Regions from separate parts of the Flavobacterium ginsengiterrae genome, predicted to be linked through region 2. Evidence: riboswitches for the same ligand, from Rfam matches in the RefSeq annotation. Region 2 holds a riboswitch; the other holds the start of a gene.
The links. Region 2 has a riboswitch for S-adenosylmethionine ahead of ABD859_RS23880 (redoxin domain-containing protein). Riboswitches for the same ligand answer to the same signal wherever they lie in the genome.
Positions count from the first base shown of each region.

Region 1: linked by a shared signal. The riboswitch ahead of ABD859_RS07895 (alpha/beta fold hydrolase) and the one ahead of ABD859_RS23880 (redoxin domain-containing protein) in region 2 are both predicted to bind S-adenosylmethionine.

Region 1 is NZ_BAABDU010000003.1:1,142,474-1,158,172, forward strand. Features, by position in the region: gene ABD859_RS07855 (hypothetical protein) at 1-2,201, shown strand, start outside; gene ABD859_RS07860 (DUF4153 domain-containing protein) at 2,258-4,033, opposite strand; gene metK (methionine adenosyltransferase) at 4,190-5,440, opposite strand; gene ABD859_RS07870 (TonB-dependent receptor plug domain-containing protein) at 5,972-8,818, shown strand; gene ABD859_RS07875 (hypothetical protein) at 9,237-9,425, shown strand; gene ABD859_RS07880 (O-acetylhomoserine aminocarboxypropyltransferase/cysteine synthase family protein) at 9,481-10,785, shown strand; gene ABD859_RS07885 (homoserine dehydrogenase family protein) at 11,002-12,090, shown strand; gene ABD859_RS07890 (hypothetical protein) at 12,637-12,828, shown strand; SAM riboswitch class I at 13,019-13,127, shown strand; gene ABD859_RS07895 (alpha/beta fold hydrolase) at 13,205-14,188, shown strand; gene thrA (bifunctional aspartate kinase/homoserine dehydrogenase I) at 14,190-15,699, shown strand, end outside.
Region 2 is NZ_BAABDU010000011.1:318,998-334,696, forward strand. Features, by position in the region: gene ABD859_RS23865 (SDR family NAD(P)-dependent oxidoreductase) at 1-96, shown strand, start outside; gene ABD859_RS23870 (nuclear transport factor 2 family protein) at 97-546, shown strand; gene ABD859_RS23875 (NAD(P)H-dependent flavin oxidoreductase) at 563-1,648, shown strand; SAM riboswitch class I at 2,299-2,398, shown strand; gene ABD859_RS23880 (redoxin domain-containing protein) at 2,640-3,629, shown strand; gene ABD859_RS23885 (aminotransferase class V-fold PLP-dependent enzyme) at 3,728-5,242, shown strand; gene ABD859_RS23890 (cupin domain-containing protein) at 5,239-5,712, shown strand; gene metN (methionine ABC transporter ATP-binding protein MetN) at 5,989-7,020, shown strand; gene metI (methionine ABC transporter permease MetI) at 7,013-7,666, shown strand; gene metQ (methionine ABC transporter substrate-binding lipoprotein MetQ) at 7,732-8,544, shown strand; gene ABD859_RS23910 (hypothetical protein) at 8,669-9,280, opposite strand; gene ABD859_RS23915 (hypothetical protein) at 9,293-9,841, opposite strand; gene ABD859_RS23920 (hypothetical protein) at 9,858-10,370, opposite strand; gene ABD859_RS23925 (hypothetical protein) at 10,357-10,815, opposite strand; gene ABD859_RS23930 (hypothetical protein) at 10,833-11,288, opposite strand; gene ABD859_RS23935 (sensor histidine kinase) at 11,659-13,563, shown strand; gene ABD859_RS23940 (LytR/AlgR family response regulator transcription factor) at 13,560-14,303, shown strand; gene ABD859_RS23945 (DUF4870 domain-containing protein) at 14,434-14,763, shown strand; gene ABD859_RS23950 (STAS domain-containing protein) at 15,233-15,699, shown strand, end outside.

The sequences.
Region 1 (15,699 bases), on a different contig from region 2:
TATCCCTTACAGTAGTTTTTTCGTCTTTTTCGCAAACAAACAATGCGGTAAAAGGTGTTTACTTGTCTGCTGACAAATATGGCTCAGTAGGATTGGATTTATTAGATAATAATAATTATTACCTGATCATGGAGGGAGGTAAATATAAAATAGAAGGAGATTCTATTACCCTTTTTAAAAAAGATGCAAATCAAGAAAGTTTTAATCTCGATTTTAAAAGAGAAAAAAATGCGAAAAAAATTAAAATTAATTTTTCAAATGATTACTATTTTACTTATTACATAGGTACTCAAAAAGGAAATGGACCAATTAATTATCAGAAAATAACGGATATTCAGAAAAAAAATGGTTCAGATTCAAATAGTTTTGAAGTAAAATTTGGAATTGACAAAGCTGATTATTTGTATCTGGCAGTAGAAGGCTATAATTATGAAACAAGAAGGACACGAGTTTCGAAGTATGAAATTCCTAAAGATGTATCTGAAATTAAAATTATACCAAATAAAAACATAGAAGATAAAGATTCTAAAGGTTATTTCGACAAAAAGATGAATCGAATTGTTTTTAATACGTATGACCAAAATTCATTTACTCTTGTAAATGAAAAAGATTTTGTTGAAGTAAAAGAAAAGCCAAAAGTTGCTGCAATTGAAAATCAAATTGTTCTTGATTGGACTTATCCTGGAAAACCAATAAATCAGAATAACGATTATGATTCTTTACAAAATACTCCTGCAATGGATTCAACGTTGGCAGAAAAGTACTCGACAGATCTTAACAGTTTTAAGTTTAAATTAAAAATTGAAAATAGTTTAGCAGCTGCTTTATCTGTAACTAAAGAAGCAAAAAATAAATTTCTAGTAGTTTATTCAGACGGAAAAAGTTCCACAGCAAAAGCAGATTTTGATGCTTTTATAAACGATCAGGAAAACGATTTGAGCAGGCAAATGCAAGACGGTTATAATGCTAAATATGATTTGTACAATTATTATTTAGTTTCTGACTATGATAAAAAATGGTTAAAATCTAATAAAATCTCTGAGGCTGGTCCGGCAGTTTTAATTCTTAATCAGGACGGTGTTATTTTAGCTTCGGCTAATGTAAATTTAAACGACATTTCTTATAGATTAAGTAATTCTTCTGATTTATTTAAAAAAGTTGTAAAAGCAGATGCAATCATACAATTTAATAAAGTTGTTAAAAATAAAAAATCCTTGGATAATGACCTTATCAATGCATTTGATTTGGTTATAAATTTAACTTCACCTTACAATTATTATGATTATGACAATGATTATGATAGTACAGATCCTAATATAAAAGATTTTAAAGTTCTAAAAATCCAGGCTGATGATAACGAAGTAAATCAAATCTGGAAAAAAATTATTGAAACACATCTAAATGATAAAACGACTAATTTAAAATTGGCAAATATCATTTTAAATGAAATTAGAGATAAAGGGTGGACAAGAGCTGTTTTTAGTAAAAACAAAGTTATGAATACTACTGATTATCTTTCAATTGACTATCTAATTAACCATTTTGATGATGTAGATGCATCATATAAAGTTTGGTATCAAGAAAATCCAGAGGCTTTCGGATACAATAATTTAAGTGATATTATTTTTAATGCCCTGCGTAATAATAAAGTTGAAGACGAAAATAAAATTATTTCTGTTTGTCAAAAACTTATAAATACTGGAAAAGCAAGTTTTGAATGTCAAAGGAACTATTTTTATTATTTATTAAATGGGGCAAATGCCAATTCAAACAAACAAGTTCTTTTGCTTAAAGAATTAGATAATTACTACGAGAAGTTTTTGTCAGACAAAAGAGGAAATGTAATAGTAGCACTAAATAATCTCTTTTCTGGTGATGATTCGCGTTATTTTGATTGGAACTCATTTAAAAGATACCATTCAGACCTGTTAAATAATACAGCATGGCTTACGGTACAAAACCCACAGTATTCAGATTATTTAAAAAAAGCGATCAAATGGTCAGAATGCAGTTTAGCCATTGTTAAAAATAATCCATATTACTTAGATACGCTGGGACAATTGTATTATAAAGACGGACAAAAAGAAAAAGCAATCGCAACGGAGACTTTAGCTGTAAAATGTTTAAACGATAATGCAGATGACACAACGGCTGAAGAAATTAAAAACGTATTAGCTAAAATGCAAAACGGAACTTACTAAGTAAAAAATAGAATAAAAGAAACCCCGACAAATTCAGATTTGTCGGGGTTTTGTTTTTAATTTTTAATTCCAACCATTACTTTGATCTGGTAGTTTTTTGGAATTTTTTTATTGTTTTCAATAGAGCCGTTTGCATGTACGTAAGTTAGTAAAACTTTGTATTTTGATGTTTCTACTTTTTGTTTAATTTTTATTTCCGAGTTAGAATTGTCGTCGTCAAATTTTGATTCTGAACGTATGAAATCATTAATTTTTAAAGGAATTACATCTCCATTGATGAGTAAATCCTGACCGTAATCTTGTTCTTTTGTTTTAATTACATATTTTTTACTGCCAATAACGAAAGCATTTTTAGACTCGAACGGATTGTTTTTGTATATATTGATAATAAAATCATAACCATGAATATCAATTATAGCACTTTCGTTGTTTTCATACGAATAATAATAAAATGAATCTCTTATGTTGTCTTTTCGATCATATTCAGATCGATATTTAAAGCCAAGCGCTTCCATAATTTGAGAATAACCTGGCTCCTTATCTTTTTTATAAAGAGCATCTAATTTCTTGTCTGCATACGGAAGCATGATTTCAAAACCATAATTTGAATACAATAAATATACAATACTGCTTAACTCTTGTTCTTGTTCAAAAGTCAGTTTTTTGCCTTCAGATTCTTTAAGATAATTTTCGAAACGAGATAATTGACTGTGTTTAGATACAGAATCGGCACTCTGTGGTCCTACAATTGAAAATAAACCTGCAAGACACATACTTATAGGAATAAATTTTATTTTAGGATTTTTATTAAGTAAGAAATAGAAAATAACTACAGATAGCCAAACCGATAATAATAAAACATAATAACGAAGAAGCGTAAACCCGTAAAGATTAATTCGGTATAAAATGGCCCAGTATAATAATACTAACAACGGAATCAGTAAGAAATAAAACCATCGGTTAAAAGTCCGCATCCATAAATTACCGCTTTCGTTTGCAACAGGATGTACCAATAAAAACGAAAGAATTCCAATAATGGCAAAGGCCAGAACAAGATAAGAAACCCACCCAAAAGGAAGTGAAAGCGTAAACACAATTTTTGCTTCATAACAAATTAAAATCACCAGATAAATACTGATAAGTGGCAGTAAAACAAACTGTGTAAAATTCTTAAGTCCTTTTGGATATTTTAATACAAGCGGAACTTCTTTACTATTAGTTTCGGGAACACCGCTTAAAAAGAAAATGGTATTAAAAAGTCCGACAATTGTTACAAATAAATATCCATAAATTTTACTATCAAATTCGACTTTAAACAATTTATCAATGGCTAATATGGCTAATGATAAACCGCCATAGAGAACAAAACTGTATAATCCGGCGGTTAATATTCGTAAAAACAACTGTTTGTTAAATTCCCAAAATTCTTCCTGATTGTATGTTCTTGGCAGAAAACCGGCAAACGAAACTAATAAATGCAAAGATAAGTTGAGAACAAAAAACTGCTGCATTTCTATTTCGGAAACTCTTTCGTGAAAGCTAAAGACAAAAGCAGTTAACAAACCTCCAAAAGCTAAACTAACTAAATAACGAAGAATATTATTTTTGTGTTTAGCTCTAAAAAAGAGCGAAACAGATACAAACCAAACAAGACATAATGAACTGCTCATTATTGCTTTTGAGTAAAAGTATTCAGATTGCGAATTATTTTCATTAATGAGCAAAATAGAGAATATAGTCCCGCAAATTGCTGTAAGGGTTTCTAATGGAAATCTGAAAATCGTTTTTTTAGTGGTGCTAAGTACTTTTTGTAATGAAGGAAGTCTGCTCATTTTTAGTAAGTTATTTTGTACAAAGAAAAGAGAATACAATCAAATAAACAAGTAAAAAATCCCGAACTCTAAACAAATAGAATTCGGGATATTTATGAAGTAAGATTAAAAGAAATTTAGCTCTAAAGCTTAAAAATTAATAATCGTTTGAATTTATTATAATCCAAATGCAGCTTTTACCTGGTCAACAAAATCAAGTTTTTCCCATGTAAATAATTCAACAGTAACTGTTTTTTCGTTTCCGCCCGGAGCAGAGAAAGTTTTAGTTACAGTTTCTGGTTTACGTCCCATGTGTCCGTAAGCAGCAGTTTCGCTGTAAATAGGGTTTCTTAATTTTAATCTTTGTTCGATAAAGTAAGGACGCATATCAAAGATAGCTTCTACTTTTTTAGCGATTTCACCGTTAGTTAAGTTTACTTTAGAAGTTCCGTAAGTTTCAATGAAAATTCCCATTGGTTCAGCAACTCCAATTGCATAAGAAACCTGAACTAAGATTTCGTCAGCAACACCTGCAGCAACTAAATTTTTAGCGATATGACGTGTTGCATAAGCAGCACTTCTGTCTACCTTACTTGGATCTTTTCCAGAGAATGCACCACCACCGTGAGCACCTTTTCCACCGTAAGTATCAACAATAATTTTTCTTCCTGTTAAACCAGTATCTCCGTGAGGTCCTCCAATAACGAATTTTCCTGTTGGGTTAATATGGTAGTTAATTTTATCGTTAAATAAATGAGCGTGCTCCGGATTTTTAGCTATAATTCTAGGGATCAGGATTTCGATAACATCTTTTTTGATTTTAGAAAGCATGGCAGCTTCTTCATCAAAATCGTCGTGCTGTGTAGAAATTACAATAGCATCAATACGAGTTGGTTTGTTATCGTCGCTGTATTCTAAAGTTACCTGAGATTTAGCATCCGGACGTAAATACGTGATTTCTTTGTTTTCGCGTCTTAAAATAGCTAACTCTTGTAATAATTTATGAGATAAATCAAGTGCCAATGGCATATAATTTTCTGTTTCGTTTGTAGCGTAACCAAACATCATACCCTGATCTCCGGCACCTTGCTCTTCTGGTTTAGCTCTGTCAACACCTTGGTTAATGTCTGCAGACTGCTCGTGAATTGCAGAAAGAATTCCACAAGAATTAGCTTCAAACATATATTCACTTTTAGTATATCCAATTTTACGGATTACCTCACGTGCAATTTGTTGTACATCAAGATAAGTATTTGATTTTACCTCACCTGCTAAAATAACCTGACCTGTAGTAACCAAAGTTTCGCAAGCTACTTTTGAGTCAGCGTCAAATGCCAAAAAGTTATCAATTAAAGCATCCGAAATTTGATCTGCAACTTTGTCTGGATGCCCTTCACTAACAGATTCTGACGTAAATAAATAAGCCATAATAATTTATTAAATTAACATTAAGCGAGGAAAAGTAATTGCTGAAAGTGCTAAAGGAGAGTTCCTGCTTTAGCATTTTTTACTACTGAAATCTTAGTTTCAGCATTCATAACGAACCGTTTCATTATGAAGAGGTTGCAATCAGTACAAATTTTTCCTCTGTATTCGCGTGCAAAGGTATAAAACCATTTTGATTTGCAAATTAAAGTTCAACTTTTTTTATTTTTTATAGCAGAAATTTAACAGAAGTATACTATTTTGATAGGGTAATAGAAAATTTTTAAGTTTTTGTTTGGCTGATTAAAAAATAGTTCGCAAATTTGCTTCGTTAAAATATCAGAACAAAAACAAAAAATGAAATTTACAATTTGCAATATGATGTCTTGTAAGATGCCGGAGTGATCCGCAGAGACTCTATTGTAGCTTTTTAACATATATAGAACCTCTGCCGGAAGCAGAGGTTTTTTTTGTTCAAAAAATAAACCTGTAAGATTTTTTTTAAGCCAAAAACAAATTAATCACTAAAAAGAAATGAAAAAAAATGTACTAATCGTTTTAGGTCTTGTGACATTTTCAGGCCTTTATGCTCAGGATAATAAAACCGAGCAGGATTCTTTAAAGAATAATGAATTGTCAGAAGTTACTATAATTGGATCTAGAAGCAAAAACAGAGTAAAAACAGACGTACCGGTTCCGGTCGATGTTTTTAATATTGCCGATATTACAAAAGGAGCACCGCAAACCAGTGTAACTCAAATTTTAAATTACGTTGCGCCTTCATTTACAAGTAATGCAACATCGACAGCAGATGCAACAGACCACGTTGATCCTGCGCAGTTAAGAGGATTAGGGCCAGATCAGGTTTTAATTCTGGTAAACGGTAAAAGAAGACACACTAGTGCTCTGGTTAACATAAACGGATCGCCGGGAAGAGGATCTGTAGGAACAGATTTAAATGCAATTCCATCTTTTGCTATCGAAAGAATTGAAGTTTTAAGAGACGGAGCCGCGGCACAATACGGTTCTGATGCCATCGCGGGAGTAATTAATATTGTATTAAAGAAAAACGCCAACTATCTTTCTGGTGGAGTTCAGTACGGAGCTAATTTATCATCAGGGTCTAATAACTTTAAAGGAGGGTCTGATGGACAAACAACACAGATTGATTTAAACTACGGGACATCTTTAGGAAAACAAGGAAGTTACTTAAACCTTACCGCTGTTGGTGTAACAAGACAAGCAACAAGCCGCGCAGGAATTAGAAGTAACGGAATTTTTAATGCCTACAATGCTGTAGAAAACAGAGCAGCTCAAAATGGAGTAGAAATTAATTCATTGTTCAGTAATATTAATACAACTTCAAATTCTGCACAAATTATTAGTTCGTTACAGCAGTATGCGCCTCAGGTAAACTATTTTACGACAGCGCAGCAAAACGCAATCGCATCTGCAACAACTATCGCACAAATGCAGACTGCTTTAAACTTTGATGTTACTAATAATGAACTGGCTTACAGAGGACAGCAGAGAGCAGATTATAATATGAGTGTAGGTCAGTCTGAACTGGCTTCTGGACAAGCGTACTATAATGCCAAATATCCTTTAACAGAAACAACTTCATTATATTCTTTTGGAGGAATTTCATATAGAAACGGTAAATCGTATGCTTTTAACAGACTTCCAAATGGTTCAGGAACTTTTACACAAGTATATCAAAACGGATTTTTACCGGAAATTGAATCCAAAATTTTAGATGCTTCTGCAGCACTTGGAGTAAATACACAAGTATTTGGTTTTGATACTGATTTAAGTACAAACTTAGGAACAAACTCATTTAATTATGATGTAAACAATACTATTAATGCTACTTTAGGAACCAATTCTCCTTCTAGTTTTGATGCCGGAAAAGTTTCATTTTTACAAAGCACAACTAATTTAGATTTCAGTAAAAAACTGGATGTTCTTTCAGGATTGAACGTTGCTTTTGGAGGAGAATTTAGATATGAAAATTATCAAATTAAAGCAGGAGAAGAAGCTTCTTATGGTTTATATGATGTAAATGGAGCTTTAGTAACCGGAATTCTGCCAAGTACTTCACCTTTAATTGTAACAGACTTCTTTGGTAACAAACGCGGCGCAGGAGCACAGGGGTTTTCTGGATTTCAGCCTTCAGATGCTAAAGAAAAAGACAGACAAAGCGGTGCTGCTTATATTGATTTAGAATTAAATGCAACTGAAAAATGGCTGGTTAACGGAGCTGCACGTTATGAAAACTATTCGGATTTTGGAAGTACAGTAACTTTTAAATTGGCTTCACTTTTAAAAATTACTGACAATATAAATTGGAGAGTTTCTGGTCAGACAGGTTTTAGAGCGCCGTCATTACAGCAAAAATATTTTGAGTCAAGTTCAACTCAGTTTATTAACGGTTCTCCTTATCAGGTTGGATATTTTACAAATGATTCTCAGGCAGCAAAAAGTATTGGTGTAGAAAATCTAAAACCAGAAAAATCAAAAAGCATCAGTACAGGATTTACATTTAAAATTCCGGAAGCAAACATCACAATTTCTACAGATGCTTATTTCACCAGAATCAACGACAGAATTGTATTATCTGGACAATATGCAAGACCAACAGATGCACAGATAAATGCAGCAACATCGCAGACACAAAAAGATGCTTTAACATTGTTTCAACAGGCATTTGATTTAAAAGGAGTAGAGAGAGCTTCGTTCTGGACAAACGGAATTGACTCTGAAACAAAAGGTATTGATTTGGTTATTTCTCAAAAATATGATGTAATTCAGGATTTTGTAATCAGAAACGATTTTGCTTTAAGTTATAATGAAACAAAAAGAGTTGGAGCTTTAAATGTACCGCAATCTATTATTGATGCAGGTGGAGATCCATATATTTATTCATTCTTTCCAGAATCAAGCCGAATCTATTTAGAGGAAGCAATTCCGAAATTAAAAGCCAACTTAACAACGACTTTCAGTATTAAAAAACTGGATATTTATTTAAGAAACAGCTACTTTGGAAAAGTTACAGATCCGGGAGCAACAGATGTTAATTTAGATGGTTTTTCTTCTGTATACGAACATCCTGAATACAGTGCAAAACTAGTTACGGATTTATCTTTTGGATATCAAATTAACGAACATTTTAGAGCAACTGTAGGGTTTAATAATATAGGAGATGTTTATCCGGATAGAAATAATCCTTCAACTCCGGCATTTACAAACACAACACCAACATTATCTCCGGCACCAAGTACTGACTTGTCAAACGCTAATCAGTTTGCTTATTCAAGAGCAGTATCACAGTTTGGATTAAACGGAAGATTTGGTTTTGCACGTTTAAGCTTTAAATTCTAATATAAAAAAGTCAGCCGCAGATTATTGAGATTAAGAATTAGCATTGATTTCAAATCATTGTAATCCTTTGGTCTGCGGCTAAAATTTCAATAATAATAAAACTCTGACTGCCCGATTTTATTCATAATTGAAATTTAATATCAAAAAATAAAAAAAATATTTGGCAGTTAAAAAAATAGTTATTACATTTACTCTATCGAATTAGTCGAGTTTAAAAAAGAAAACAATTAAAATTTAAAATAAAATGAAAGCAGCAGCGGGTAAAAATATGATGTGTTGTAGTATGATGCAAATGTGCATCCAACCTTGCTGTTGCCAAAAGTAAAAGAGATAATCTTTGTTATAGTTAAGCTATAAGCCCTTTTGGTCGCCATCCGAAAGGGCTTTTTTCATTTCAACACTTTTAAATTGTAAAATCATGAAAACACTAAATTCAATTGCAGTAGAATATTTGTTGAGAAACGATTCTCAGCAAAACCAAAATAAATCAGAAGAACAGATCAAAGAAGTTGTAGAATTAAATCTAGAACAATATGTAAATCAAAAATCATTACTGTTGCAAATGTATGATCTTGAGGAATATGAAGACTTTTTTCTTTCAAACTAATTTTAAATCACAATATCAATATATCGTATTAACAATATTAAAAAACTAAGAAATCATGAGTACACAAAAATTTGCAACAAACGCATTACACGCAGGACACGATGTTACTAAAAATTCAGGAACTAGAGCAGTGCCAATTTATCAAACATCATCATACGTATTTAATAACGCAGATCATGCCGCTAATTTATTTGGTCTAGCCGAAGCCGGATTTATCTACACAAGATTAAACAATCCAACAAACGATGTTCTCGAACAGCGTCTTGCTGCGCTCGAAGGCGGAATTGGAGCTGTCGTAACAGCATCTGGAGCATCAGCCATTTCTACAACTTTATTGACATTATTAAGAGCCGGAGATCATATCGTGGCATCAAACAGTTTATACGGCGGAACTTATAACTTATTAAGTGTAACACTGCCTCGGTTAGGAATTACAACCACTTTTGTAGATCCTTCAAAACCAGAAAACTTTACTAAAGCAGCAAAAGAAAACACAAGAGCATTTTTTGTAGAATCTTTAGGAAATCCAAAACTAGATGTATTAGACTTAAAAGCAATTTCGGCAGAAGCCAAAGCATTCAAAGTGCCATTTATAGTAGATAATACAGTTGCGACACCTTATTTATTAAACCCAATTAAATACGGTGCCGATATTGTAATTCACTCTTTAACAAAATATATTTCCGGAAACGGAACATCATTAGGAGGTGTTATTATCGACGCCGGAAATTTTGAATGGGCCAACGGAAAATTCCCTGAATTTACAGAACCTTCTGCAGGATATCACGGATTAGTATATCACGAAGCTTTAGGAAACGCCGCTTTTATTGCAAAAGCAAGAATTGAAGGACTGCGCGATTTCGGAGCAGCTTTAAGTCCGTTCAATGCTTTTCAAATTATTCAGGGATTAGAAACACTTCCAATCCGAATTAAAAAACACAGCGAAAATGCTTTGGTTCTGGCTGAATGGCTAGAAAAACAAGATGAGGTAGTCTGGGTAAATTATCCGGGTCTAAAAAACAATAAATATTATGATTTAGCAAAAGAATATCTTCCAGAAGGCCAAAGCGGTATTATTACATTTGGATTAAAAGGAGGTTTTGATGCTGCTAAAAAAGTAGTAGACGAAACAAAGTTGTTCTCTCTCTTAGCCAATATAGGCGATACCAAATCGCTGATTATTCACCCGGCAAGCACAACTCACCAGCAATTGTCTGAAGATGATCAATTGTCTACAGGAGTTTCAAAAGATTTAATCCGACTTTCTGTTGGAATAGAAGATGTTGAAGATTTAATTGCTGATTTACAAGCGGTTTTTGAAAGCGTAACCCAATCGCAGTACAGCATCAATAAAAATTAGGTTTTTTTGTTTTTTGTTTGAAAAATTGCCTTTAGCGGTTTGAGTTCTGCTAGAGGTGATTTTTTATGAAAAAGCACTAGAGATAAAAAATAAACCATATAAGTACTATAAGTCCATTTTAGTTGAGGCGCTCTGCAGTGCATGTTTTATGAATTAAATGAACTTAAATTACTTATATGGTTTCAATAACATAGATATATTTTAAAAATTAAAATTATGTCAAAGCTTAAAATAAATATTATCCTGTTTGGAATAGGAAATATAGGAAGCACCTTGATTAATCAAATCATCGAAAGTCAGGAATTTTTTCTGCAAAGCAAAAATGTTGATTTTCATTTTCCAATAATTACCAATTCTACAGTAGCTTTTTTTGAAAAAGAAGGAGTTGGTTATTCCTGGGAAACTAATTTTAGAGAATTGGCAGTTCCTTTTAGAGTTGAGGATATTGTTGAATTTGCCAAAGAAAACGAGTTTGAAAATCTAATTGCAGTCGATGCAACGGCCAGTGATGAATTGGTTAGACATTATAATACACTAATCGAAAACGGATTTAATATCGTAGCCGTAAATAAAAAAGCTAATACACTTCCAATCGATTTGTATAAACAGCTGAGAGAAAATCTTAAAAAATACGACAAAGAGTTTCTATATGAAACCTCAGTCGATACAGGAATTCCTGTTTTGCAAACTTTAAGAGATTTATACTATTCCGGCGAAAAAATCACAAAAATAAGAGGCGTATTTTCAGATAATCTAAGCTATGTCTTTAATCGTTTTTCTGCCGAAGACAATTCTTTTTCATCCATTTTAAAAGATGCGAGTCTTTTAGGACTGATGAAATCAACATTTAAAGAAGATCTGTCGGGAAATGATACTGCCAGAAAGCTTTTAATCCTGACAAGAGAAATAGGGAAAGAATTTGAGTTTTCAGATATTAAAATAAATGCTCTGATACAAGAAGAACACTTAGAGAAAAATGGCATACTAAATAAAGACGCGATCGATAAAGCGTTTAAAATTGCTAAGATTGCCCAAAAAGAAAATCATGTTTTACGATATATTGGAGAATTTAATGTCGAAAAAAATACTTTAGAAGTAAAATTAGTTTCAGAACCTGTAACTTCTGCGATAGGCCAGTTAAAAGGATCAGATTCTATTTTTGAAATTTACACACAATCTTATGCCGGTACTCCAATTGTGCTTCAAAGTGCATCTCCGTGCAAACAAGCAATTTCAAGAGGTTTAATTACAGATATTTTAAAAGTTGCTGAAAAAATAAAAAATAAAGAGGCAGTCTGGCTCTAAGTGGATCTCAATATTAGTTAGTTCTTTGATAGATTGAAACAGAAAGTTAGATATTTTTTTGTAAGATTTGACTTTCTTTAATTCAAAAAGTAAATTTGTAAGATGTTTTTTAGCGGTAAAAAGCTGTTTTTTAACGTTTTTTTAGAAAAAATAAGCTTTTGTAAATTGGAATATTGAAAAAATATTCGCAAATTTGTAAGACAAGTAAGGTCTGTTAAAAACAGACAGATAATTGTTAAAATTATTAAATGCTTTTAGATCATAATCAAGTCTAAAAAAGCTTACAAAAAGAATAAATGCAGAAATTTTTTCAAATAACAGTCAAATCGCAAATGAATAAGTCCCTACAGATGAACAAAATGTTCAATGTCGCACGTATTTGTGTATGCGTCTGTTGATACTAAAAGTATATATAAGTTCTATAAAAACTTAGACCCTTTTGGTATTAAAAATCCAAAAGGGTTTTTTTATTCCTTTTGGCTGCTATAACAAAGAATTAAAGAAAATATAAAGATTTAAAAATAAACTAACTTAAACTTAAATATCATGAGTGCAATTACATACTTAAGAAAAAAACTATTCAGAAACAAAATAGAAAGAAACAATCCGCCGCCAACAAATGAGTTAATCCACCCAAGTTTCGGAATAACTGAAACAGGAAAAAAAGCGGAGAAAAAAACACCAAATTCATTATTATTTTTGATGTATTCTAAAGAAAATGAAACCCTTTTCATCTAAATTGAAAAGCACACAAAAATTAGGGTAAAACCTGCATGATATTACTGGATATAACATTCGGTAATTTTGTGCGTACAATAGTTTCTGATTGAATTATATCTAAGAAATTGAGCAATCAGTTTCGATAAAATTTGTTAGTTTAAGAAATTAGTAGTTAATTTGCACCGTTAAGTTCAAAAACGTATTGAAAATGTTATAAAGAAAGGAGGAGGGATTAGACCCTGTGAATCCTTAGCAACCCTTCGTTAATTCGAAGAAGGTGCTGCATTCTACCACACCCAAACGTGGAAAGATAACAACAAGAATTTTTCTAGTTTCACTCTAGACTTTCTTTCTAATATTTCCACATACAAATCAAAAATAAAAAGATTTGAAATTGGAAAATATACCAAGTCCCATTATAATTCATAATTTCATCACTGAGAGTGGTGCACAATATTCATCATTGCCTTTAAGTTTTACACTTGCAGGCCAGCCTCTGCATGCAGCACCAATCGTTCTGGTAAATCACGCTTTAACAGGAAATGCACAGGTAACCGGCGAGAACGGCTGGTGGAGTGATTTAATTGGAGACGGTAAAACCATCGATACAAATAGATTTACTGTTTTGGCATTTAATGTTCCAGGAAACGGAACAGATTCTTTTATAATCGAAAATTATCAGGATTTTACAACCAGAGATATTGCTAAAATTTTTATTGAAGGTTTAAAAACATTAAATATCAATCAGGTATTTGCTATTATTGGCGGTTCTGTTGGCGGAGGCGTTGCGTGGGAAATCCTGGCTTTGGAGCCAAATATTACAGAACATTTAATTCCTATTGCAACCGATTGGAAATCGACTGACTGGATGATTGCCAATTGTTACTTGCAGGAACAAATCCTGAATAATTCTTCAAAACCAATTGAAGATGCCAGAATTCATGCCATGTTGTGTTATCGTTCGCCGGAATCATTCAAAGAAAAATTTCAAAGAACAATCAATCAGGATCTTTTAATTTTTAATATTGAAAGCTGGCTGGCGCATCACGGTAAAAAACTTCAAAAACGCTACCAATTATCATCGTACAAATTGATGAACCAATTGCTGAAAACCATAGATATTACGAGAAATAGTGAGGATTTCGAAACGTTAATATCCAAATCAGATGCTTCAATTCATATTGTAGCTATAAATTCAGACTTATTTTTTACGCCAAAAGAAAATCTGGAAACCTACAATGAATTAAAGAAATTTAAAAACAATGTTTTTTACAGCGAAATAGATTCGGTTCACGGACATGACGCTTTTTTAATCGAGTACAAACAATTAGATCATTTACTTGCCGATATTTTTAAGGCAGAAACAATAGCAAAATAAAATGAAAGTATTAAAATTTGGAGGTAAATCATTATCAAACGGAGAAGGACTTAACAAAGTAGTTTCGATCATTTCAGATAAAGTAAATCAAGGCGAGAAAATTGCCGTAGTAGTTTCTGCCCGCGGTAATGCAACAGATGAATTAGAAGATATTCTAAGAATTGCTGCAAAAAACGGAAACTACAAACCTCTTTTAGAAAGTTTTAAAGCATACCAAACATCAGATTATCCGCAGGTAGATTTATCAGAAGAATTTAATATTCTTGATAAACTTTTTGAAGGTGTAAGCTTAATTGGAGATTACAGCAGTAAAATTAAAGATCAGATTTTATCAAAAGGAGAATTGCTTTCGGCTAAATTATTGACTTCTATTTTAGTTGAAAAAGGAATACCTGCCAATTTTGTTGATACAAGAGAATTATTAAAAACAGATTCTAAATTTGGTGATGCACAGCCTTTAGAACAGCTTTCTAAGAAAAACGTAATTAATTATTTCAAATTGCATAACGGCGAAACGGTAAATATTGTAACAGGTTTCATTGGTTCAAACAACAACAACGACACAACTACTTTAGGAAGAAACGGAAGTAACTACACAGCTTCGTTAATTGCGAATTATTTAGATGCCGAAGAATTACAAAACTTTACGCACGTTGACGGAATTTATACAGCAAATCCGGATTTAGTAGCTGATGCTAAAAAAATCGAGTTTCTGTCGTTTAATGAAGCAAATGAGCTGGCTAATTTTGGAGCAACAATTCTTCATGCAAAAACCATTATTCCGTTATTAGAAAAGAACATTCCGCTTCGTATTTTAAATACATTCAATCACGAAAACCACGGAACATTAATTACTTCAAATTCTCAAAAAGAGGGAATTAAAACACTTTCTGTTTTAGAAAACGTGTCTTTGGTAAATCTTGAAGGACGCGGATTACTTGGAAAAGCCGGAGTCGATGCCCGAATCTTTAAAGTTATGGGCGATCACAACATCAGCGTAAGCATTATTTCGCAGGGTTCTTCAGAAAGAGGAATTGGACTTGTTGTGGCAAAAGACAAAGCAACTCTGGCAATGGTCGAATTAGAAAAAGAATTCGAAAATGACTTTTATTCTAAAGATGTAAACCAGATTACAGTAACCGATAACGTATCTGTAATTTCAATCATTGGTCAGGATTTAAGTACTTTCCACAAACCTTACACAGCTTTAATTAAAAACAAAATTGTTCCTATTTTATTCAACAACACTGTTACTGGTAAAAACGTGAGTTTAGTTGTTAAAAAAGAAGAACTAAACAAAGCCTTGAACGTAATTCACGGAGAGATTTTTGGAGTTTCTAAAAAAATCAACATCGCCATTTTTGGCCACGGATTAGTAGGTGGAACTTTGATTAATCAAATTCTGGAATCGGCTTCATCGATTGAAAAACGTAAAGATGTTAAACTGAATGTTTTTGCAATTGCCAATTCTAAAAAACTGCTTTTAAATAAAAATGGCGTAACTTCAAACT
Region 2 (15,699 bases):
GCCGAAATGGTTTACACAGTTGCCAAAAGCAATTTTATTACAGGCACTATTATCAATGTTGATGGCGGAAAAGGCGCCGGACACAATTTAAATTAAATGAAAACTATTTTATTAACTGCTTTTATGCTTTGGACTTTCCAGAGCATAAAAGCTCAAAATACAGAAAAAATGGAAAATCAAATAGAAATTCAGAAGATTACCGATGTAATAGAAAACTATTATTTTAAAGGTATTTATGAAGGAGATGAACTATTGCTTGGAAAAGCTTTTCAACCGGGAACACTGCTTTTTGGAGATATAAAAGGCGAGCCTTATTTTAAAACCGTTGATTTATATTTAAACGGCATAAAAAACAGACAAAGTCCTAAAGATTCCGGTAAACCTTTTAAAGGTGAAATTCTGCATATAAGTGTTGTAAATTCTATAGCTGTGGCAGAATTAAATGTTAAAATGTACGACTTTAATTATCGGGATTTTTTATCTTTCCATAAGATAAACGGACAATGGCTTATTGTCAATAAAATGCTGACAGATACAAGCAGATAATTTAAAATTTTAAGCAATGTGGTACAATACAAAAGCTAAAGAATTATTAGGAATCGATTATCCAATTCTGCAGGGACCTTTTGGAGGAAATCTATCTACAGTTAAACTGACAGCAGCGGTTTCTAATGCTGGCGGATTAGGCGGATACGGAGCTTATACCAATAGTCCGCAGGAAATATACGAAATAGACAAACAGATAAAAGCGGCCACCAATAAGCCGTATAATATTAACCTTTGGGTGTCTGATCATGATATTCCCGAAGGAGGTTTAATCGATGAACAGTTTGAGAAAACAAAAGCTCTTTATAAACCCTATTATGATGAAGCCGGAATTCCATTACCTGAAAAACCGGTACCTTTTCAATCCCGATTTGAAAATCAGTTAGAAGTTATTTTAGACATTCGGCCAAAAGTTTTCAGTTTTATGTTTGGCGTGCCTTCAGACGATGTTCTGGAAAAATGCCGTCAATTAGGGATTGTAACCGTAGGCGCTGCCACGACTCTCGACGAAGCTGTTTTTCTGGACAGCAAAGGAGTAGATATGATTATTGCTTCGGGTTTTGAAGCAGGCGGTCACAGACCTTCATTTTTAAAAGATGCAGAATCATCTGTAACCGGAACTTTTGTTTTATTACAGTTAATGCGCGAGAAAATTAAAACGCCTATTATTGCCGCAGGAGGAATTGCAGACGGAAAAGGAATTGCCGCCGCCTTAACTTTAGGCGCAAGTGCAGCGCAGATAGGAACGGCTTTTTTAGCTACAGATGAATCAAACGCTTTACCTGTTCATAGAGAAATGCTGTTTTCTGATGCAGCAAAATACACAACACTTTCACGTGCTTATACCGGAAGACTCGGACGTGGAATAACAAGCCGTCTTGCAAAAGATATTATAGGGAAAGAATCCAGTATTTTGCCTTTTCCGCTTCAGACTACTTTTATTGCACCGCTTAGAAAAGCCGCAATCGAACAGCAAAAATGGGATATGATTTTATTTTGGGGCGGGCAGATTTCTCCTATTTTAAAACACACTAAAGCTTCTGCCTTAATGAATGCTTTAATTGAAGAAACAACAGCTTATTTTGAAGCGTTGAAATCGTAAATATATTTCGCTTCTCAGAAGCTCTTTTTTCTTAATCATTAATAAATTTCTATAAAATATTAAGCCCTTCCAGGGCTTCTTTAATTTTGTTATGTCGCTTCTCTGAAGCTCTTTTTCTTAAATCATTAATAAATTTCTATAAATATTAAGCCCTTCCAGGGCTTCTTTAATTTTGTTATGTCGCTTCTCTGAAGCTCTTTTTTCTTAAATCATTAATAAATTTCTATAAATATTAAGCCCTTCCAGGGCTTTGTAAATTTACTCCAAAGGAGTTAAATATTGGTAATTCTATAGATGTTTAATCTGCAAATTTACTCCGGAGGAGTTAAATATCTATAGAAATAGAGAATTGATATCAGAAAATAAGCCCCAGCGGGGCGGCACATTTTTATTACAATACACCCATTTCAAAATATAAATGGGTTTTGTTATATATATATCAATTACCATATTTGTTGAACTAAACGAATGAATTTTCATTATAAAACACTCGGTTTGTCAAATTTATGATTTTTATTAATTTGTTTAAAAACTGCTGTTTATGATGTTTTAAATAACCTTTTATCAAAAAAATAAAAAAAAGTTATTTTATACTTGACTAATTCGGTAGAATTAATATATATTTGTATCGCAGAAAATTTATATAATGATACTTATCCAGAAAGACTGAGGGAATAGGCCCTGTGAAGTCTTAGCAACCTGTTGCCGAATAAGGTGCTAAATCCTTCCGTTTTTGCGGACAGATAAGAAAGATTTTTTCAGAAAATCTGTTTAAGATCATCCATATTAAAATGTATTAAAATGAAAACAGAATCGACTTTATACGCAGGATACGAACTTTTGAATTTAATTTTCGAACAAAATAGTCTGGCCGTTTTCCGAATGCGAAAGCATTAATTCTCTCTTAGATTTCCTTTTTTAATACCATATACTAATGGCTTTTGGTCATTGGTCCGAAATTCTTTTGTCTAATCTAAAAACTAAAAATAACATGAAAAAAATACTATTGGGGCTTGTTGTACTTCTTGGAGTTGTTCAAACTCAGGCTCAGGAAAATAATTTACAATTAAAAGGAACTGTTACAGATACTGTGGCGCAATATGTTTATCTGCAAAAATTCCACAATAAAATGTTTACCACTATTGATTCGGTAAAAGTAAAAGACGGAAATTTCAGTTTTAAGACAAAAGTAAAAACGCCAGAGTTATACGGACTAAGCGTTAATAAAGATAGTTCACCGTTATATATTTTTCTTGAAAAAGACCCAATTACAGTAAAACTAAGTCCAAAGAAGTATTATACAGCTTCTGTAGTCGAAGGTTCTGCTTCTCAGGATTTGTTTGAAACGTACAAAAAATCGAAAGATGTAGAAATCAGCAAATTCATTACAGAAAACCCAAAATCGATTGTTTCTGCTTATGTATTATACAGAAACTGGTCTTACAGACTGTCTCCGGAACAAATCACACAAAATATTGCTTTGCTTGATAAAAGTCTTCAAAGTACCACTTATGTAAAAGAATTAAAAGAACTGGCTGTCGTATTAGATGGTTTAGCGGTTGGTAAAAAAGCTCCAGATTTCACGGCCAATGATCCTCAGGGAAAGCCAGTTCGTTTTTACGATAATCTAAAAGGTTACACATTAGTTGATTTTTGGGCTTCTTGGTGCGGACCGTGTCGTAGAGAAAACCCAAATATTGTAGCCGCCTATAAAGAATTTCATGATAAAGGATTCAATATAATTGCAATTTCATTAGACAAAAAGAAAGAAAACTGGATTAAAGGCATTCAGGATGATAATTTAACATGGACACACGTTTCTGATTTGCTTTTTTGGAATAGTGCTGTTGCCAAATTATACGGTGTAAGAGCTATTCCTGGGAATTATTTAGTGGATTCAAAAGGAATAATCGTTGCTAAAAACCTTCACGGAGAAGAATTGCAAAATACACTAAAAACGCTTTTAGAGAATAAAATTTAAGAAAGAAAAAATACACAATCTTGTCATCCTGATGTAAGGACGAAAATTTCTCCTTTGTCGAAAGGACAAGATTGAATAATACAATTAGTTAATTTAAAATGATAAAGGAAATGAATGCTATTGAGCCAACAACAAAACCAACAGAATCTGAGTGTTATTTTTCTAAATTTAGAGAAAATACAGTAGGAATTGATCATACTTTCGAATCGGTTTACGGAGAACAAAATCTGGTATATGCAGACTGGGTTGCCAGCGGAAGATTATATCACCCGATAGAGGATATTATGCTCAATAAAATTGGTCCAATGATTGCCAATACGCATTCGCTTTCAAGTCAAACAGGAAAAACTTCTACGTATGCTTATCAGCATGCGAGAGATATTATTAAAAAGTCGGTTAATGCCAATGAATCGGATGTTTTGGTAACAACCGGAAGCGGCATGACGGCTGCTTTATCAAAATTGCAGCGTATTATGGCATTGCGAACAAAATCAGATCTTGACAAACCTGTAGTTTTTATCACGCACATGGAACATCATTCTAATCAGGTTTCGTGGTATGAAACAAATGCTGAGGTTGTGATTCTGCCTCCGGATGAAAACAATTTAGTCGATCCAAAAGTTCTTTCTCACGTAATTAAAAAATATGCAGACCGAAGCATAAAGATTGGCTCTTTTACCGCTTGTTCTAATGTTACGGGAATTATCACACCTTATCATGAACTGGCAAAAATTATGCATCAAAACGACGGGCTTTGTTTTGTTGATTTTGCTGCGTCGGCGCCGTATGTTAAAATCGATATGCATCCCAAAAATCCCGAAGAACAATTAGATGCAATTTTCTTTTCGCCTCATAAATTTTTGGGCGGACCGGGAACCTGCGGTATTTTGGTTTTTAATGAAAAATTATACCAGTCTGATTTTCCTGATAATCCGGGCGGAGGAAATGTAAAATGGACTAATCCGCTTGGGAAATACTGTTACAGCGATGTAATAGAAGTAAGGGAAGACGGTGGAACTCCGGGATTTCTGCAGGTTATTAGAACAGCTTTGGCTTTGGAATTAAAAGAGCAGATGGGAGTAGAGAATATCAAAAACAGAGAAAAAGAACTACTTGATCTTTGTTTTTCAAGACTTCAAAAAATACAGGGATTATCAATTTTAGGAGATTTAATAACAGAGCGTATAGGCTGCGTTTCTTTTGTAATTGAAGATATTCATTATAATTTGATCGTAAGACTTTTAAATGATCGTTTTGGGATTCAGGTTCGTGGCGGCTGGTCTTGTGCGAGTACATATGCACATTATCTTTTTAATATCAATGAAAAGAAATCGGCAGAAATTACTAATGAATTATTACAGCGAAATCAAGCCAATAAACCGGGCTGGGTTCGTTTGTCTCTGCATCCTATTATGAGTAACGAAGAACTTTTTTATATCTGCGATGCGATTGAGAAAATAGCTTTAAACTATAAAAAGTGGAAGAAAGATTATATTTATAATCCGGTTTCTAATGAATTTGAAAATCCTGAAATTAAAGATAGTATTGCAAATGAAGTAAATGATTGGTTTAAGTTGTCTTCAGGAATTAATAATGCAAATCAATACATATGAAAACAATTCCAAGACGAATCGTAACAGGTTTACGAAACGGCAAATCAATTATCGAAAAAGACGAAATTGTTAGGAATGTATCTGAACATTTTCCCGGTTTGATCATTTCAGATATTTGGTCAACAGACACTACTCCTACAGGTTTTGAAGAAAAAATAATCGAAAACACAGCTTTTCCAAATACACCAAAAAATGGAAGTTATTTTCGTTATGTGCAGATTCCGCCTGATAAAGATTTAGGAATAGAAACACCTAAAGGTCAGCCTCATCCGCTAATGCATCAAACTAATACTTTAGATTACATCGTCATTTTGTCAGGAGAGATTTATTTGATTTTGGATCAAGAAGAAACGCTTTTACAAGCTGGCGATATTGTAATTCAAAGAGGCACAAATCATGCATGGAGTAATAAATCAGATTCGCCTTGTATACAATTGGCGATTTTAATTGATGCCAAAAAAGAAGAATAATTTTAGATAAATCGATATAGTAATCTACTATTTTGATAGGTTAATAAAAGTTTTGTGTTTTTTACATAAAAATTAAAATTATCTGTTTAAATTTGCAACCGCAATGAGAAACAAGAACCAGAATTTGAATTATTATTATAGCTGCAGTATGATGTGCTGTGTTACTGCTATGAAATTCAATGATCTGGCTTATATATAAATAAATACGATTTATTTCAAAAAGCCTTTCATGAAGATTTGAAAGGCTTTTTTGTTTTTAAACTTGAATTTGAACAAATGATTGAATTAAAAAATGTTACCAAAACTTTTCACCAGAAAGACAGAATTGTTTCTGCTTTGTCTGATGTTTCGCTAAAAGTACCTGTTGGGAAAATTTTTGGCGTAATTGGAACTTCGGGAGCAGGAAAAAGTACACTGATTCGATGTGTAAACCTTTTGGAAAGACCAACATCCGGAGAAATTATTGTAGACGGTAAAGCTCTGTTAAAGCTTTCAAATGCAGAATTAGCAATTGAAAGAAGACAGATTGGAATGATTTTTCAGCATTTTAACCTGCTTTCGTCACGAAATGTATTTCAAAATGTGGCTTTTCCGCTTGAATTGACAGGAACTCCAAAAAGCGAAATCAAAACACGTGTTTTAGAATTATTAAAATTGGTTGGTTTAGCAGAAAAAGCATACGATTATCCGGCGAGTCTTTCGGGTGGACAAAAACAAAGAGTAGCCATTGCAAGAACTTTGGCTAATAATCCAAAAGTTTTGTTGTGTGATGAAGCTACAAGCGCGCTCGATCCTGCAACAACGCGTTCGATTTTAAATTTACTGAAAGACATTAACCGTCGATTAAATATTACGGTTTTATTGATTACACACCAAATGGAAGTTGTAAAATCAATTTGTGATGAAGTAGCGGTAATCAGCCACGGAAAATTAATCGAGCAGGGAAGTGTAGGAGAGATTTTTGCCGATCCAAAACATGAACTGACAAAAGAATTTATTTCGTCGTCTCTGCATTTGGAAATTCCGAGCGTTTATGAAGAAAAGTTACAAAAAGAAGATAACGGAAGCTTAAATCCGTTATTAAAGCTGGAAATGACCGGAAAATCAGTTAATGAGCCTGTTATTTCAGAAGTTTCAAGACTATTCGATACCAACTTTAAAATCGTAAGCGCACAAATGGATCAGGCCGGTGAAGTTAATTTTGGTGTTATGTTGATTGAATTATCAGGAAAACGCGAGAATTATGATGCGGCGATTCAATATTTTATTTCAAAACATATTAAAACAGAAATTATAGGTTATGTCTGATACATTTATAGATTTATTGTTAAAAGGAACTTGGGAAACCATTGTCATGACTTTTGTATCGGGCTTTTTTGGTTTCGCAATCGGACTTCCAACAGGAGTTTTGCTTTTCCTTACCCGAAAAAATCAAATACTGGAACAGCCGGTTTTAAACAAAACATTATCGGTTTTGGTAAACATTTTTCGTTCTATTCCGTTCATCATTTTGATCGTTTGGATGATTCCGTTTACACGAGCAATTGTTGGAACTTCGATTGGAGTAAGTGCTGCTTTAGTTCCGTTAAGTATTGGCGCGGCACCGTTTATTGCCCGTTTGGTTGAAAACAGTTTATTAAGTCTTCCTTCGGGATTAATTGAAGCGGCAAGAGCCTTAGGTGCAACACCTTTCCAGATTGTATATAAAGTTTTACTTCCGGAAGCTTTGCCTTCTTTAATAAACGCAGCATCGATTACTTTGATTACACTTGTAGGTTATTCTGCAATGGGCGGTGCCGTTGGAGCAGGTGGTTTAGGTCAGGTTGGTTATCAATATGGATATATTGGTTATGATGCTGTAATTATGAATTCAGTTTTGATTTTATTAGTCATTCTGGTATTTCTAATTCAGTTTGCCGGAGATGCTTTATCGAAACGATTTGATCATAGATAGAATTTAGTTAATTGTTGATGCGGATGATTTTTTATTAAAATATAGATTAAAATAAATAGAATGTTATGAAAATAAATTTTTTGAAAACGGCTGGAGTTTTGGCTTTGGCGCTTGTTTTATCAAATTGCGGAAAGAGCAAAAATAATGATCCTCATTTCATAAAAGTGGGTGTGGCTTCGGGACCAGAATTAAAAGTTGCAGAAGCAGCAAAAAAAGTTGCCAAAGAAAAATTTGGATTAGAAGTTGAACTGGTTTCTTTTAACGATTATGTGATTCCAAATGAAGCTTTAAGCCAAGGCGATATCGATGCGAATGCTTTTCAGCATAAACCGTATTTGGATGAACAGTCTAAACAGCGTGGTTACAAATTAGCTATTATTGGTAATACATTTGTTTACCCAATTGCAGGATATTCTAAAAAAATCAAATCGCTTGCTGAACTGCAAAATCAAAGTACAATCATTATTCCAAATGACCCAACAAACGGTGGGCGTTCGTTATTGCTTTTGCAGAAAAACGGTTTATTAAAACTAAAAGAAAATGTGGGTTTATTACCTAAAGTAACAGATATAGTAAGTAATCCTAAAAACCTAAAAATATTAGAATTAGAAGCGCCTCAATTACCTCGTGCATTAGATGATGCAAATGTTTCTATAGCTATTATTAACAATACTTTTGCCTCTGCAGCAGGATTGGTTCCGTCACGCGATGCTTTGTTTGTAGAAGATAAAGATTCGCCTTATGTAAACTTAGTTGTAAGCCGAGAAGACAATAAAAATGAAGAAAAAGTAAAACAGTTTTTACAAGCTTTTCAATCTCCAGAAGTAGAAAAAGCAGCAGAACGCGAATTTAAAGGCGGTGCTGTGAAAGGCTGGTAATTTTTAATAGAGAATTAGAAGTTATGAATTGACTTTTGACCATAAATAACATTGGTTGATAAAGAAAGACAGATGAAAAAATAATCATCTGTCTTTTTTATTGATAGGCATTTTAGGTCTAAATTTATGGCTCCTGGCTTATAACTTTTAGCCTTTTAAACTCATCTTCAATTTCTTTTTGAAGTTCATTTAAATATTCGCTGTCAAAAGGTGCTCCGCAGTCTTCACTGTCTGTGTGATGAACTAATTTATCATTTAAGAAATAATATCGCGTTTCTGTTATTACCGCTTTTTTGAGATCGAAAAACTCTGTGTCGTTATTGCTTTTCATGGCGATAGAGTCATAAAAAACAGGGCGATTGTATTGATAAAACTTGTCAAAAACAAAAGATAATTTTTCGTTTGATAAGTGATATACCGTTATTTTCTGGAAGGTTTCTCCTAAATAATGCGTAGTAATTTTTTCCAGTTTTCCGTTCTTGTAATACAATTTAGCTTCACCGCCTTCGGCAGTATCCATAAGATTTGAGGATTTAATTTCCGCCCATTTTTTTATGGAATTAATTCGTTTAGAATTTTCAAGAACGGGTTCTAAACGCTGTTTTAAATCATCATTTAAATAAATGGTATCATGAGAAGCATTTTCGGCTGACAATTTTGAATTGAAAGCCGAATTGCAACTTACAAGCATCAGCATCATGATAATAATAAAAAGGTATTTCAAAATGCTTTTCATGATGTATGTGTTTTAGAATTTTTTGTACTCAACGCCATGTTTATCGGCATAAGGCAAAAGAAGATTCATTACATTCTTGTATTTTTTGTCCAGTTCGACGCCTTTGGTATCGTCAAGTTTTCTGGCTGCGAGATCAATTTCTTCATCGGATTTTCCGTCATCGATCATTTTTGCAATTTTAGGAAAATCATCATTTTGAACTTTCTGTGCATATTCAAACATGTCGATGGCCGCTTCGATAATAGGTTTGGTTTCATCGGTTTTATCAAGCGCATTAATTTTCTTGATATCTTCTTTAAAAGTGGCGCCATAGTAAAAATTAACGGCTTCTACACAAGTCGATGAGCGCATTGTTTTTTTGTCATCGGCAAGTGTCTGTAGAGATCCGTTGGCTTTCATTTGTCGGTATTCTTTAAAAACGCGTTCAAAGCTCGAAGGAATTTTATTGGCATTTAATCCAATAAGCTGAAAAACTCTGTCCGGCGAATTATCAGTAAAAAAACTACATGAAAAAAATAGGGTTGATATAAATAATAAGGCGAATATTTTGTGAATTTTCATATATAAATAATTAAAGTTAAACGCTTTGAACAGAGTCGATCATGTTGTAAATTACAGCTAAAATATGGTTTTCATATTGGGCTTGTTTTTGATCGCTTTTTTTGCCGGAACTAAAGTTTTCACTAATAAAATAACTTTTAATAAATTGACTTTTTTTAGCGCCTAAACTGTAATGCCAGCTTCCCATTTCGGAACTTACAAAGATAACTGCTTCATTTAATTTCATAATTTTTTTATTAGAAAAGAAAGGAACCATTCTGTAAATCGAATTGTTTTGGCGGTCAAAGGTGTAACGAATTCCCGCACGGACATAAATATCATACAAACTGTGCAGAATTCCGTAGGCAGATAAAACAAATAGAGAATGATACCAAACTTGATTCAGTATTCTTGCAAACAACGGAAGTGCAATCGCGATAACAACAGTACCGTAGAAAAACCACTGCGATATTTTTTTACGCGGTTTTGCAGGCTCAAACGAAAATGAACTGCTGGTTTCTTTTATATTGTATTTTTCACGAATGTTCATTGCTTAGTAAAATTTCGTCAATTTCGTTAGCTATTTTCTGCATTGATTTACTTGTCATGCCTTGTGCAATTGCGGCTTCTTTTTGTTTTCCGTCTTTTAAATAACAAATAATCAAATAGGTATTGGTCGTTATAAAGTATTGCTTCATTCGAACCAATTTAAAGCTTTGAAAATCTTCAAAAGGAATTTCAACACGTTTACCAATTAATCCCACTTTCACGACAAATTCTTTTTCATCCATGTCAATGAGAACCAGTTTTGACCAGATTGAAATAAAGCAAACAACAGCCAGAATACCAAAAAACCAACTTACTATAGGTTCTTTAATCCGCACGCCAAGAATAGTTAATCCAAGCAATGCCAAACAAACCATCAGTAAAAAAACATAATCACGTTTCATTGTATATTGATTTCCGATTGCTGTAAAATATTTCAAATTGTTCATTTTAATCCGTTTTTTTATTATTCAATTTTTATGCCGTCAATAATAAGCAAATTACAGTAAAAAGAAAAATAAGAACTAGAATAATCTCCGGTAAGCTGATCGCTTAATGCGTCTAATTTGGCTGCTTTAAACTCAATTTTTCTGGTTGGTGTTTTTCCATACGTATCTACCATTGTAATTTGCCCGTCAAGACCATTTTTGCTGCCGGCAACCGCGCGAAGTAAATTAATGTCCTGTTTTTCCATATCAATGTTTAAATAATAACTTCTGTTATCGGTTTTATCTTCAGGATCTTTATAATTGGCTCCTTTGGTAAAAGATATCGTTGCAGAACGCAAAGGAACAGTCAGCATTTTGTTTCCGTCTTTTACAGAAATTTCAATTTTGGTACGTTTTTCATCAATTTGTCCAAACGAAATTTGAGTTAAAAAACAAAAGCAGATTAATAATAATGAAAGTATTTTCTTATTCATAATAAAAGGGATTTTAAAATTATTTTACACTACAAGATTACTTCATGAACAATCTATTAACAATTACAAATTTGTAAACGGAGCATTTAGATTTTTATTTGGTTAATTCTGAAATATATCAGGAATAACGGGCTTTTAAGAGTTTCAATAAGATGTTCTGAGTAAGGATTTTATAGCGTAAAAAGCCTTGTAAATTGTTTGGTTACTCGAATCACAATTTGTACTTTGCCGTCAATTACCGCTAAAGATGTTCCAAAAAAATAGATTTTCTTCTAAAAAATGCACCAAAAAAAGCCTGTTATTTTTCGGGTTATTTTTACTGTTATTTACTTCAAAAATCCAGTCGCAGCATATTTCTCCCGTAGAAAAAATGGCAGCAGAAGGATATGCAAAACGTTTTTCTGATACTGTATCGAGTATCAATATTCAGAAAAAAGCACTTGCTCTTGCTCAAAAAAACAAAAATAAAGGAGATGAAGTAATTTGTTACGCCTATTTAGCGCTTACACAAAGACGTCTGCTTCATTTAAAAGAGTTTATGCATTATGCGGATACTGCTTTTTATTTATCGCAAAATGTAAATAAAATCAGGGTAAAAGCACATGCCTATACTGCAATGGGATGCTTAAAATCGTATATTGATGATAAACCTCAGGCGCTTAATTATCTGCTCGAAGCGTATACATTATTTTCTAAAGCCAATGCCAATGATCAATGTGCAAAAATAGCATCGGATATATCGTATTTATTTTCTCCGGCATCGCCGGAAAAAGTAGAAAAATATGCCAAAGAAGCCATGATTCACGCTCAGAAATCCGGCGATCCGGAAAGTGAATTGTATGCAAGGCTGGCAATGGGCGGTTTTTTGACTGATAATTTAGATGCCAATGGAATGGAAGAATGGCTTAAGGCACTTCATTTTTTTGTAGAAACGGTTTCTCTTGCAGAAAAAAATGCAGATAAAATTGTGAGCAAAAGCAACATAGGGATTGCTTATTTAAATCTCGCCGATTTATATACAAAAGGTCCAAAACCAATTGATGAGAAAGCTTTTTTACTTAATTTGGAAAAAGCTACCGCAATTGCCAAAAAGTACAATATCAAGATTATTTATCGCAGTGCCATAGGCCTTAAAGGTTTTTATTTAACCCAAAAAGGTGATTATGCAAAAGCAGAACTTTTGTTTATAGAAGGAATTAATTATCAAAAAAGCCTTCCGTATACAGATAATTATCTTTTTGCTGCTTTTTACAAAAGTTTAAAAGATGTGGCCATAAAAAGAAAGGATTATCAGGCTTATTATGGTTACGACACGCTTTTTGATAAATACACACAATTAAAATACAAAGAATCAACGCAGTCACAGCTTCAAAATGCTGACGCAAGGTACGAATCTGCTAAAAAAGCCGAAAGAATAAAACAGCTTGAATTTGAAAAAGAACTGGAACAAAAAAATAAATTACTGGGTTACGGAATTGCTGGTGTTTTATTAATTGGACTTGTATTTATGTTTCGTTCTTATCATTACCGCCAGCGTTATTATCAAAACAGAGAAGATTTTCTACAGCAGGAACAAGCCAACAATGAGCTTAAAATGCAGTTAATGGAAAAAGAAACCATTGAAAATCTTGCCGCAAGATTATCTCTCGAAAGAAGATTACTGCGTTCGCAGATGGATCCGCATTTTATTTTTAATGCATTGGGAAATATTCAAAGCATGATTTTACAAAAAGATACGCTTCCGGCAGTTTCCTATTTAAACAAGTTTGCCAAACTTACCAGACAGGTTTTAGAACAATCACGCAAAGAAACTATTTCTCTTGATGAAGAAATAAGCACTTTAAAAAATTATATAGAACTGCAGCAGCTTCGCTTAAACAATGGTTTTGATTACGTAATTGAATGTGATGAAAATGTAGAAACCGATGTTTTGATTCCGCCTTTACTCATTCAGCCGTTTATAGAAAATGCGGTTGAACACGGGTTAAAGCCTCAGGAAAACAGCGTAAGAGGCTTGATCGAAATTTATTTTAAAGAAGATGAAACCCAGCAAAGCTTAATTTGTACAATTAAAGATAACGGAATAGGCTTAGCGGCTTCAAGAAAATTAAAAATAAACGATACACATCAGTCACTTTCGACAACTATTACAGACGAAAGATTGTCTAAAATGCAGAGAGAAAATCCAAATGCAGGTTTTACCGTTACAGAAAGAGACGGCGAAACAGACGGTAATGGCTGTATAGTAATTATAAATATTCCCATTTTAATATGATTTATAAAACGATAATTATTGAAGACGAACATCGATTAAGAGAAGCTTTGTCGATTATGCTCGAAATGGTTTCAGGCGATTCTGTACAGATTGTGGGATATGCCGAAAGTGTTGATGAAGCAGTAAAAATGATTGACAGGCTGAAACCTGATTTGGTTTTTATGGATATTATGCTCAAAAACGGAACTGGTTTTGATGTTTTACAACAGATTTCATTTAATGCTTTTCATCTTATTTTTACAACGGCTTATGAACAGCACGCGATTAATGCGTTTAAATACAGTGCAATTGATTATTTATTGAAACCCGTAGATCCGCAGGAATTAAAAACTGCGATTGACCGTATTGCTGTTTTAGAAGAAAGAGTTTTGGAAAAACAACAGATTACAGAACTGCACACAAATCTATCTAAAACGCCGGACAGAATCGTTCTGCCAACTCAGGAAGCGATGTATGTCGTAAAACTGGAACAAATTCTGCGATGCGAAACTTCGGGATCTTATACGACTTTCTTTTTAACCGACGGCCGAAAAATAATGGTTTCAAAACCTTTAAAGAATTATGAAGATATTTTGCTTCAGCCTATGTTTTTCAGGGTTCATCAATCGCATTTAATAAATGTAAATTCAATTTTGAGTTATTCCAGAGAAGGAATGGTGCATATGAACGACAAATCGGTTGTGCCTATTTCCAGAGGAAAAAAAGAACAGTTTTTTAAATTAATGAAAGATGAAATTTAATTGTTGATAGTTCCTGACAGTTTATATATTCAATTTATTCAAATACCAATCAAAAGCTACCATTGACAAAGTAAAGGTTTTGGAGCTTTGTTATTGTGTCTACTTTTGACCTGTAACAAATAATTAAACCATGAATAATAAAACTTTATCAATCCTGAGCTATGTAACAATCATTGGCTGGATTATAGCTTTTGTACAAAGCAAAGATGCATCACCAAAAAGTGATCTTGTAACGTATCACCTTAAACAAGGTTTCGGAATTTTTCTATTTTCATTAATTGTCAATATTGCACTTTCAGTAGTAGTAATGACCGTGCCTTCGCTTTATTTCTTAAGCTACATTGGTTACGTAATTTTTATTTTATGGATTTTCGGAATCATAAATGCGGCTAATGAACAAAAGAAACCAATTCCGGTAATAGGACAGTTGTTTGAAAATAAATTTGGTTTTATAAACTAAGATTTATTTTGCCTATTAAGATGTTTTTTATTTTTTTGGTCAGCATTTTTACTAATTCATTTCACGTCAAAAACGTGAAATAATACTAAAAAACTTACATTTATAAAATTTAACTTGTAATTTTTGATTATCGAATATGTTTTTTAGAGGGTTTAAATGCTGTAGATAATTTTGAATTTGATTATTTTATTAAAAAGAGGCTGGTGTTTTTCAGCCTCTTTTTTTGTTTTTAATTGTTTGATTATACATTGTAAAATAATAGTTTACACGATGTTTAACGAATTATAGTTATATTTTTTAGCTGCATAAAATTTTAAATTTTAACATTTGATAGTTGCTGTTTTGTAATATTTATTATTTTTTACTATAAATTGTTAAATTTTTTATTCTTTTCGTTTTAACAAATCTTTTCTCAACATACAGATTTTAATCCTATATTTGTTAATAAACAAATCTAAATTTAACCCAAATGCAAAACAACGTACTAGGTGTTTTAAAAGAGCACGAAAACAAATTATTAACGATATGGTCTCAAATTCTCTTAGACAGCGGATCTGGTGATGGAGCTATGGAAGAAGAAGAGTCAAAAGAATTTGCTTCGCTTTTTTTAAGTGCGTTGGCTAACTCTGATGAAAAATATCAGGATTCTCAGGAATTTGAAAAAGTTGAAGATCTAATTGTTGGAATCGCATCTTCAAGAGGAAAACGCGGTTTTTCACCAAGAGAAAATGCACAATATCTGATTTCGTTTAAAGAGGCAGCTTCGCAGATTCTTTCAGAATTAATTACAGATCCTGCACTGCTATATGATGCGAATTTAAAATTCAATACAATTTTAGATAATATGATGATTATGACATTTGAATCTTTCATGAAAGGAAGAGAAGATGTTATATCAAGACAAGTTGATGAAATCAGCGAAATTTCTACACCGGT